One region of the Kitasatospora sp. GP30 genome, then DNA from elsewhere that is predicted to be linked to it. Evidence: riboswitches for the same ligand, from Rfam matches in the RefSeq annotation. Region 1 holds a riboswitch; the other holds the start of a gene.
What was found. Region 1 has a riboswitch for S-adenosylmethionine ahead of thrC (threonine synthase). Riboswitches for the same ligand answer to the same signal wherever they lie in the genome.
Positions count from the first base shown of each region.

Region 2: it holds a riboswitch for S-adenosylmethionine, as region 1 does, so the genes downstream of both, P3T35_RS32270 (IclR family transcriptional regulator) here and thrC (threonine synthase) in region 1, are expected to answer to the same signal.

Region 1 is NZ_JARZAH010000009.1:172,248-177,527, forward strand. Features, by position in the region: gene P3T35_RS16685 (MoaD/ThiS family protein) at 339-617, opposite strand; gene thrC (threonine synthase) at 685-1,962, opposite strand; SAM riboswitch class I at 1,980-2,111, opposite strand; gene P3T35_RS16695 (glucosyl-3-phosphoglycerate synthase) at 2,293-3,327, shown strand; gene P3T35_RS16700 (trehalose-6-phosphate synthase) at 3,374-4,825, shown strand; gene otsB (trehalose-phosphatase) at 4,853-5,280, opposite strand, start outside.
Region 2 is NZ_JARZAH010000036.1:4,420-9,699, reverse strand. Features, by position in the region: gene P3T35_RS32280 (XRE family transcriptional regulator) at 1-258, opposite strand, end outside; gene P3T35_RS32275 (MBL fold metallo-hydrolase) at 374-1,192, shown strand; gene P3T35_RS32270 (IclR family transcriptional regulator) at 1,722-2,435, opposite strand; SAM riboswitch class I at 2,634-2,776, opposite strand; gene P3T35_RS32265 (Lrp/AsnC family transcriptional regulator) at 2,835-3,863, opposite strand; gene P3T35_RS32260 (AbgT family transporter) at 3,980-5,280, shown strand, end outside.

The sequences.
Region 1 (5,280 bases):
GAATGTATCCGGAGCAGCGCCCTGAGCAACAGGGTCACTGGACGCCAATTCGACGGCCCCGCCAAGGGACAGCTGGGGAGGAATGCGACAGAGTCGGCAATTCGCCTGGGACATAGCGGACTTAAACCACGAATTGCCCGAGAATTTCTGACGCGTCCCGAGCACGATTCCAGTGGTACCTCGGCAGTTGCGTCCCGGCGACCAGGACGTCCGAACCGCTGCCGGCACGGACAGCCTATGCCCTGCCGGCGGGCGCCGCGGACCACCCCCGGACACGGCACGGGGCGCCGTGCGGCCCGCCATGACCGCACGACGCCCCACAGGGCCCTGACGGGCCGTCAGCAGCCGCCCGCCACGGCCGGGATGATCGAGATGCCGGCGCCGCCGGGGATCTCGGTCGCCAGGCCCTCGGCGAACCGCACGTCGTCGTCGTTCACGTACACGTTGACGAACCGGCGCAACTTGCCGGTGTCGTCCAGGAGTCGGGCGCCGATGCCGGTGTGGTTGCGGTCCAGGTCGGCGATCACCTCGGCCAGGGTGGCGCCCTCGGCGGTCACTTCGGACCGGCCGTCGGTGTAGGTGCGCAGGATGGTGGGAATGCGGACGGTGGCGCTCATCGGGGGTACTCCTTGCTCAAGGCGCTCATGGCGTTCGGGCGGTTCCGGGTGGGGGATGCGGGCGGACTCAGACCAGGCCGGCGGCCCGGAACGACTCCAGGCTCGGCCGGATCACCGCGGTCAGGCCGGCCCCCGCCGCCGCGTCCAGCGTCTTGAGGCCGTCGCCGGTGTTGATCGCCACGGTCTCCTTGCCCGGGTCCAGCTGTCCGCTCTCGACCAACTTCTTGAGCACGCCGATGGTCACGCCGCCGGCGGTCTCGGCGAAGATGCCCTCGGTGCGGGCCAGCAACCGGATCGCCTCGACCACCTCGGCGTCGGTGACGTCCTCCACCGCGCCGCCGGTGCGCCGGGCGATGTCCAGCACGTACGGGCCGTCCGCCGGGTTGCCGATCGCCAGCGACTTGGCGATGGTGTCCGGCTTGACCGGACGGATCACGTCGCGACCGGCCTTGAACGCCTCGGCCACCGGGGAGCATCCGGTCGCCTGGGCGCCGAAGACCCGGTACGGCCGGTCCTCGACCAGTCCGAGCTCGATCAGCTCCCGCAACCCCTTGTCGATCTTGGTGAGTTGGGAGCCGGAGGCGATCGGGATCACGATCTGCTCCGGCAGCCGCCAACCGAGCTGCTCGCAGATCTCGAAGGCCAGCGTCTTGGAGCCCTCGCCGTAGTACGGCCGCAGGTTGACGTTGACGAAGCCCCAGCCCTCGCCGGCCGGATCGCCGATCAGCTCGGAGCAGAACCGGTTCACGTCGTCGTAGTTGCCCTCGATGCCGACCAGGTCACCGCCGTAGACCGCGGCCATGACGATCTTGGCGTGCTCCAGGTCGTGCGGGATGAAGACGCAGGAGCGCAGGCCGGCCCGGGCCGCCGCGGCGCCCACCGCACCGGCCAGGTTGCCGGTGGAGGAGCAGGACAGGGTGGTGAAGTCGAAGGCCCGGGCCGCCTCGATGGCGCAGGCCACCACCCGGTCCTTGAACGAGTGGGTGGGGTTGCCGGAGTCGTCCTTGACGTGCAGCCGGGCGGTGAAGCCGAGCTCCTTGCCGAGCCGGTCGGCCTCGACCAGCGGGGTCCAGCCGGGGTTGAGGTTGGGCTTGGTCGCCACGTCGGCCGGGACCGGCAGCAGCGGGGCGTAGCGCCAGATGGAGGCCGGGCCGGCCTCGATCCGGGCCCGCAACTCGGCGGTGTCGTGGCCGCTGTAGTCGTAGGCGATCTCCAGCGGGCCGAAACACTCCAGGCAGGCGAAGCTGGGACCGAGCGGGAACCGGGTGCCGCACTCCCGACAGGACAGGGCGGCGGCGGGGCCGAGATCAACGGTGGACGTTGCGGCAGGGGTAGCGGTAGCCATGGGCGGCGAGGCCTCTCTCCTCATCTTCCCCGTGACGCGGTCGCGCCCGGGCCGGAATTGGCACCTGTCTCGCCGGGGCCTGCTACAGGCCGGTCGAGAAGGTTGCCGGGACGTCAACGGGCCGTTCCCTCAGTCCCTCTGGATGAGCTCTGTGAAGTTGTCATCGGCGCACCGCACGGATGCGCGAGCCGACGTTTTCCTGGCGGTCCACCCCGGTGTGCGAAGGTCTGACCGCAGTACGAAGACTGTATCCGAAGGCACCACAGCGGAAAGGGGCCGTCCGCCACGCGAGACGCCCCGGACCATTTCCACGCGTACAAGGAGCGAGATTTGCCAGCCGAGCAGAGCCCCGCGCTACTCCCGGAGGCGGCCCGCTGGTTGCGCCGCAGGTCCTGGACCGCGGCCGACCGGCCGGTGCCGCGGTTACTGGCCGCGAAGGAGGCGGCCGGGGCGGCCGGCACGGTCAGCGTGGTGCTGCCGGCGCTCGACGAGGAGTCCACGGTCGGCGAGATCGTCGAGGTGATCCGCCGTGAGCTGATGGAGCGGATCCCGCTGGTGGACGAGCTGGTGGTGGTGGACTCCGGCTCGGTGGACCGGACCGCCGAGGTGGCCGCGGCCGCCGGTGCCCGGGTGGTGCACCGGGACGCGATCCTGCCCCGGCTGCCGGCCGTGCCCGGCAAGGGCGAGGTGCTGTGGCGCTCGCTGCTGGTGACCAGCGGGGCGATCGTCTGCTTCATCGATGCCGACCTGCGCGAGTTCGACCCGGCGTTCGTCTCCGGGATCGTCGGCCCGCTGCTCACCGACCCGGAGATCCAGCTGGTCAAGGCGATGTACGACCGCCCGCTGGAAGTTTCGAACAGCGGCTCCGCCGCGGGCTCAGGCACGGTGGTCCCGTCCGGCGGCGGCCGGGTGACCGAACTGGTCGCCAGACCCCTGCTCAACCTGCACTGGCCGCAGCTGGCCGGCTTCGTGCAGCCGCTCGGCGGCGAGTACGCGGCCCGTCGCTCGCTGCTGGACCGGCTGCACTTCCCGACCGGCTACGGGGTGGAGCTGGGCCTGCTGGTCGACGCCCTGGACCTGGTCGGGCTGGACGCGCTGGCCCAGGTGGACGTCGGAGTGCGCCACCACCGCCACCAGGACAGCCAGGCACTGGGCCGGATGGCCGCCACCATCTACCGCACCGCGCTGGAGCGGCTGGACCGCACCAACCGGCTCAAGGCCGCCGACGACCTGGCCCGCCCGGTGCTCACCCAGTTCTCCCGGGACCCGGTGACCCGGGACTTCACGGCGCACGACCACCCGGTGACGGCCCTGGAGCGGCCGCCGATGATCGAGCTGCCGGAGTACCGGAACCAGCGGATGTGACAAAGGCCCTGGTTTGCCACCCCGCGACCCCGGCAAGGTTGCCGGTATGGCCGAGCAAACGACCGCACGCGTCCTGGTCGCTTCCAACCGCGGCCCGGTCGCCTTCCGCCACGCCGCGGACGGCAGCCTGACACCGCGCCGCGGTGGCGGCGGCCTGGTGTCCGGGCTGTCCGCGATCGACGACCCGCACGCGGTCTGGGTCTGCGCGGCGCTCGGCGAGGCGGACCGGGCCGCCGCCCGGCAGTCCCCGCAGGGCCGCCTGGACCTGGCCGGGTTCGACGTCGGCGGCCAGGCCGTCCGGATGCTGGACATCGATCCGGTGGTCTTCGACCAGGCGTACAACGGGGTGGCCAACTCCACCCTGTGGTTCCTGCACCACCAGCTCTACAACACCCCCACCGCGCCGGCCTTCGACCAGGCCGCGGCCGAGCGGTGGGCCGGGTTCCGGGAGTACAACGAGGCCTTCGCCGCGGCGCTGGCCGCCGAGGCCGCGCCGGGCGCGGCGGTGCTGGTCCAGGACTACCACCTGACCCTGGTGCCGGCCCTGCTCCGGGAGCGCCGCCCCGACCTGCGGATCGGCTACTTCCTGCACACCCCCTGGGCGCCGGTCGACTACTTCCGGCTGCTGCCCGACGGCCCGGCCGCCGCCGTGCTCACCGGGGTGCTGGGCGCGGACCGGGCCGGCTTCCACACCCGGCGCTGGGCCGAGGCGTTCGCCGACTGCAGCGAGCGGGTGCTGGGCGCCACCGTGGACCGGGCGGCACTGACCGTGACCTTCCAGGGCCGCACCACGGCGCTGGGCGTGCACCCGCTGGGCGCCGACGCGGAGTTCCTGCGCGAGCGGGCGCACCGGCCGGACGTCGACGAGCGACTGGCCGCGCTGAAGGCCGCGGTGGGCGACCGGCGAACCATCGTCCGGGTGGACCGCACCGAGCTGAGCAAGAACATCGTGCGCGGCCTGCAGGCCTACCGGCACCTGCTGCGCACCCGCCCCGAGTGGCACGACCGGCTGGTGCACATCGCCTTCGCCTACCCGTCCCGCCAGGACCTGGCCGAGTACCGCGACTACACGGCGGCGGTGCGGCGGATCAGCGAGGAGATCAACGCCGAGTTCGGCACCGCCACCTGGCAGCCGCTGATACTCCAGGTCGAGGACGACTTCGCCCGCTCGCTGGCCGCCTACCGGCTGGCCGACGTGGCGCTGGTCAACCCGATCCGGGACGGCATGAACCTGGTCGCCAAGGAGGTGCCGGTGGTCTCCGAGGCGGGCTGCGCGCTGGTGCTCTCCCGGGAGGCGGGCGCCTGGGCGGAGCTGGCCGAGGACGCGATCGGGATCAACCCGTACGACGTGGTGGGGACCGCCGACGCGCTGCACCGGGGCCTGACCATGCCCGCCGCCGAGCGCACCGAACGCACCAAGCGGCTGGCGGCGGCGGCCACCGCGCTCTCGCCGCAGCAGTGGTTCCTCGAGCAGTTGGCCGCGCTGACCGCCTCCTGAGCGGCCCAGCAGCGACTCAGCAGCGACTCAGCGCGTCGGCACGAGCTCCTCGCCCAACTGGTCCAGCAGCTCCACCACCCCGCCGGGCCCCGGCACCACCAGGTCGGCCCGCTCGGCCACCTCGCGCACCGGCGGCTCGCCGGTCACCGGGCCGCTGGCCACCAGCAGCCCGGGCAGCCCGGCGGCCCGCAGCCGGTCGACCGCGTCGAAGGCGGCCAGGTCGCCCAGGTCGTCACCGGCGTAGAGCACTGCGCCGGCCCCGCGTTCGCGCACCAGCTCGGTGAGCGCGGCGCCCTTGTCGACGCCCGGCGGGCGCAGCTCGATCACCATCCGCCCCGGCTCCACCGCCAGGCCGTGCGCGGCGGCCAGGTCGGCGAGCGGCGCACGCAGGCGGTCGAGCACCGCGTCCGGGTCGGCGGTGCGCCGGGTGTGCACGGCCAGCGAGCGCTCCTTGT
Region 2 (5,280 bases), on a different contig from region 1:
GGCAGCAGCCGGCGCACCGATCAGGTCCGAGAGCGACGCGTCGAGCGCGTGGGCGATCCTGGACGCGACGCCGATCGTCGGGCTCTTCTCGCCGCGTTCGACCTTGGACAGCATCGCCCGGCTGACCGACGACTGTGTGGACAACTGGTCCAGCGTCAGGCCGGCCTCCTCGCGGCGTCGCCGCACGTTGCCGCCGAACGCACCGGCCAGGTCATCACCGTGCTGTGGTTCGGTCGCGTTCCCGTCTTGCTCGACCACCGTGCTCCTCGATCGATGGGTACCTCGCTGTCCCACAGTGTAGTGTTTCTTCTAAAGAAGATCTGATCTTCTATCGGAGACACGCGATGCTCGCCCGACACGACGGAGGGGTTCCATGCGTTTGATCTCGAGTGGCCGGCACCATGCCACGTTCGAATTCGGCGACCTGCAGGTGATCTCGTTACGAGACGGGTACATCGACATGCCGCCGACACGGCTCCGCGACAAGGATGGGCGCACGCTCGATGTGCTGCCGGCCGCCGTCCCGCTGACCGGCGACAACTTGCGGCTGTCGGTCAACGCCTTCTTCGTCACCGACGGCACGCGGTCGGTGCTCATCGACACCGGCGCGTCCAACGCCTGGCACGACCCCACCATGGGATTGATCTACGACGCGCTCGACGAAGCGGGAATCGACCGCGCGCGTGTCACGGATGTGGCCATCACCCACAAGCACGAAGACCACGTGAGCGGCCTGATCGCGCCGGACGGTTCAGCGGCGTTCACCAGACTCGAGCGCGTGTGGATCGGAGCGGGCGACGCCTCGGTGTTCACGGGGCGGCTCGAGCCGATCCGCGACCGGGTCGTACCCGTGTCGGAGAAGGTCGCGATCAACGACTGGACCACCGCGATCCCGACACCGGGCCACACACCTGGTCACACCGTGTACGACATCAGGAGCGGCATCGGCCACCTTCTCGTCTGGGGCGACACCGTTCACGTTCCCACGCTCCAATTCGATCAGCCGAACGTGTCCTGGGAGCTCGACGGCAACCAGTCCCAGGCCCGCAGCGCGCGAGCAGCCCTCCTCGAACAACTGACTCAACCACACCACTTCGTAGCCGGCGCCCACCTCGACTCACCCGGCATCGCCCGCGTAACCCCCTCCGGCGACGGTTATGCGCTGGAATACCTCGCACCACCGATCGGCTGATCGAGCCTGCCGGCTCCGGGCCGTGCTCGTGATGGCGGCCAAGGGCAAGCTCAACGGCGACCCCCACAAGCACGACGAGCGACGCACCGCGCGTCGCTCGCGCTGTGGCCGCAGGGACGGTGTCGGCGGTGCGCACGGACTGCGAAGCGATCAACACCGCGCTCGGCCCGGCACCGCGGCCCTCAGCCTCGCGGACCTGACCGCGCAGCGCGTCGTGGATCCGTTCCACCGTCCCGTCGTCGTGCCACCGCGTGAAGTACCAGTACACCGTGGGCCTTGGCGCGAAGTCTTTTGGAAGCTGTCGGCAAGCGCACCCGGTCCGCACGACGTAGAAGATCGCGTCCACGATCCGCCGCCGCGGATGCTTCTCCCGTCGCCCGCCCTCGGGCCCAACCGTCGCAGTCAGACGCCGCCGAGTACTCGGCGGACTGCTCAACGAGTACCACGCCGCCCCGATCAAACCACCCCGTGATCCACGGGAACTCCCAGTTCAGCGGCCTGATCGGAGTTTTGACACCCTTCATGACGGTCAGGGGTGGTGTAGGGCTTCGGTGAGGCGGTTGGCGGCCTCGACGACGGCCTGGGCGAGGCGTGCACCGGGGTGGCGGGTGAGGCGTTCGATCGGGCCGGAGACGGAGACGGCGGCCACAACCCGGTTGGACGGGCCGCGGACGGGAGCGGCGACGGAGGTGACGCCGGGCTCGCGTTCGCCGATGGACTGGGCCCAGCCGCGCCGCCGCACGCCGCTGAGGGCGGTTGCGGTGAAGCGGGCGCCCTGCAGCCCGCGGTGGAGGCGCTCGGCCTCCTCCCAGGCGAGCAGGATCTGTGCGGCAGCACCGGCTTTCATGGACAGGGTCGTGCCGACGGGGACGGCGTCGCGAAGGCCGGAGAGGCGCTCGGCGGCGGCCACGCAGATCCGCATGTCGCCCTGCCGGCGGTAGAGCTGGGCACTCTCACCGGTGATGTCGTGCAGGCGGGTCAGGGCCGGGCCGGCGGCAGCCAGCAGACGGTCCTCGCCCGCCGCGGCGGACAGTTCGGTGAGTCGGGGGCCGAGAATGAACCGACCCTGCAGGTCCCTGGTGACCAGTCGGTGGTACTCGAGTGCGACGGCGAGTCGGTGGGCAGTGGGCCGGGCCAGACCGGTGGCGGCGACCAGCCCGGCCAGGTTGGCGGGGCCGGCCTCCAGGGCGCCGAGGATCGAGGTGGCCTTGTCGAGCACGCCAACGCCGCTCGTGTTCTCCATGAATGGGTACTCCAGTCTCAAATCCCGCGAGCGGCAGGTGGGTTGTGCTCGCGGGAGGCTCCGGGCGGGGAGCGGGGAAGGTCAGCGCGAACAGGCCGGTGGAGTCGGCCGATTGCCTGCGCCGGACATGAGACGGGTACGCGGAAGGGCCGGGGCGGCAAGCACCCGGACAAGGGACAGCACAGAGAGCACCGAGTCTCCTCATCTTTCCCGCGCCACGTTGGCGACAGGCCGGAGTTGGCACTGATCCCGGGCGGCGCGGCATGTACGTCGAACGCCGAGTCGACCGGGGAGTTGCCGGGGCTTCGTAGGGCCGGTCCCTCCACCCCTCTGGATGATTCGCGAGGAACCATACAGGAATCCGCGGACGGGACGGCCCGCCCAACCCCGAAGGCCGGCTCAGAGCAGCGGGGGCGCGTGGAAGGCGCCGAGGGCGCCGGAGGCGAGGTCCCGGTCCAGCCAGTAGCGCCGCGACTCGGCGAGCATCACGTAGACACTGACGGCGTGAATGCCGGGGATCTCGGCGAGTTCGTCGTCGATGAAGAGCGCCAGGGCGGAGCGATCGGTGACCAGGCCCATGCAGAGGACGGACAGGTCACTGGCGACGTGAACGGCGAGGCGGGTCTGGGGCAACTGGTCGAGGCGCCGCATGACCTCGGGGGTCTCGCCTGGGGCCACCCGCAGGCGGAGCATGAACGGGGTCTGGAAGCCGAGCCATTCCGACACGATCTCCAAGCGCGGCTTGACCCAGCGCTCGTCCAGGACCCGCCGCACGACGCGGTGCGCGGTGGAGGTGGGCAGGGCGGCGGCGCGGGCGATGCTCGCGGCGGAGGCCCGGCCGTCCTGGATCAGCTGGGTGACGACGGTGCGCTCGGCCTCGCTGAGGGGCTTGGCGGGCGGGTTGGCGGTCGCGGTGCCCTCCGGGCTGACCCCGGCGAGTTCCAGCAGGCCGGCGCGCTCGGCTTCGGTGAGGAACTGCGGATCCCAGGTGGCACCCCGGCGCAGGGTGCTGAGCGCGGGCAGGGCGTTGACGCGGCGGACACCGGGGACCGAGAACAGCCGGTCGATCGCCTCGCTGGTGGCCGCCTCGGACGGGGCGTGGATCACGGCGTAGAGGGGGTAGTCGCCGGAGATCTGCGCCAGGCGCTGGACGTGGGGAAGGTCACGGAGCCGCTCCAGGACCGCCAGCGGGGTTTCGCCGGTGATGTCCAGGAAGACGTGGACCGGCATCGCCGTGGAGTGCAGGCCCCAGTCGGCCTGACCGACCACGCGCACCATGCGGGCCTTGTGCAGCCGGTCGTAGCGGCGTTTGAGGGTGCCCGCGTCGGCGAGCAGGATCGCGCCGATGTCGTCCCAGGTGGCCCGGGGGGCTACGTGCAGCGCCCCGATCAGGCGCCGGTCGAGCTCGTCGAGGAGAGGCCCAGTCATGTTTCCGTACCTTAGACTGCCGGTTGATCCCATCGTGACATAGAGGATCTAGAAAATCTCTCACTTGAGTGCCATTGTTTGCGGAAACATCCCTCAGTAGTGCCGAAAGGGTCGCCATGAGTGCCACCGTGACCGAGTCCCGGGAGACCGAGCCCGGCTCGAGATCCATGCGCGCCATGAACCGCGCGATGGCGGCGATCGAGCGGGCCGGCAACCGGCTGCCCGACCCGTTCTGGCTGTTCTGGGCCCTCGCGGCGGTGGTCGCCGTGCTCAGCGCCGTACTGGCCGCCGAGCACGTCAGCGCCGTGCTCCCGGGGACGCACAAGACCATCAAGGTGCAGAACCTGCTCAGCAAGGACGGGTTCACCCTCGTCATCGGGCACGCCGTCGACAACTTCGCGCAGTTCCCGCCGCTGTCGACGGTCCTCATCGTGATGTTCGGCATCGTCGTCGCCGAGAAGAGCGGGCTGTTCGAGACGCTGCTGCGCCGCCTGGTCGCGCGGGTGCCGGGCCGCTACCTGACCTTCGCGCTGGCGCTGACGGCGATGGTCAGCCACGTCGCCGGCGACGCCGCGTACGTGACGCTGATCCCGCTGGGCGCGGCGCTCTACCGGGCCGCCGGCCGCAGCCCGATCCTCGGCTGCGTCGTCGCCTACGTGTCGGTCTCCGCGGGCTTCAACGCCTCCCCCGTCCTCACCACGACCGATGTGCTGCTGTCCTCGATGTCCACGGCCGCGGCCCACGTCGTCGACCCGCACGGTGCCGTCACCCCGGTGGCGAACTACTACTTCGGGCTCGCGTCCTCTGTCCTGATGGCAGTGGTGATCACGATCGTCGTCGAGACGGTACTCGTGCGGCGCTCGGACCTGGAGCCCGACGAGCCGGTGGCCCCCGCGCCGATCGCCGAGAAGGCGGAGGCGCAGGCGATCGAGGCGACCGCGCGGCAGCGCAGCGCGCTGCGCGGGGCCGCACTGGTCGCGCTGGGTCTCGCCGCGCTCCTGGTCGCGGCGATGATCCCGACGCACTCGCCGCTGCGCGGCGACCACGGCAGCATCGTCAACTCGCCGGTGTTCAGCGGCATGGCGCTGATCCTCGGGGTGTTCTTCGCCGTGATCGGCTGGGTCTACGGCCGACTCGCAGGCACCTTCCGCGGCACCCCCGACGTGATGGCCGCGATGGCCGACGGCACCAGGTCGATGGCACCGACCATCGTCCTGTTCTTCGCGATGTCCCAGTTCCTCGCCTACTTCAAGTGGACCAACCTCGGCGACATCCTCGCTGTCAAGGGCGCCGAGCTGCTGCGCGACCTGCACCTCGACGGCTGGCTGGTGCTGCTCGGCGTGGCCGTGCTGATCGCGGTGATGAACCTGCTGGTCACCAGCGGCTCCGCGCTGTGGGCGCTGGTCGCCCCGGTCCT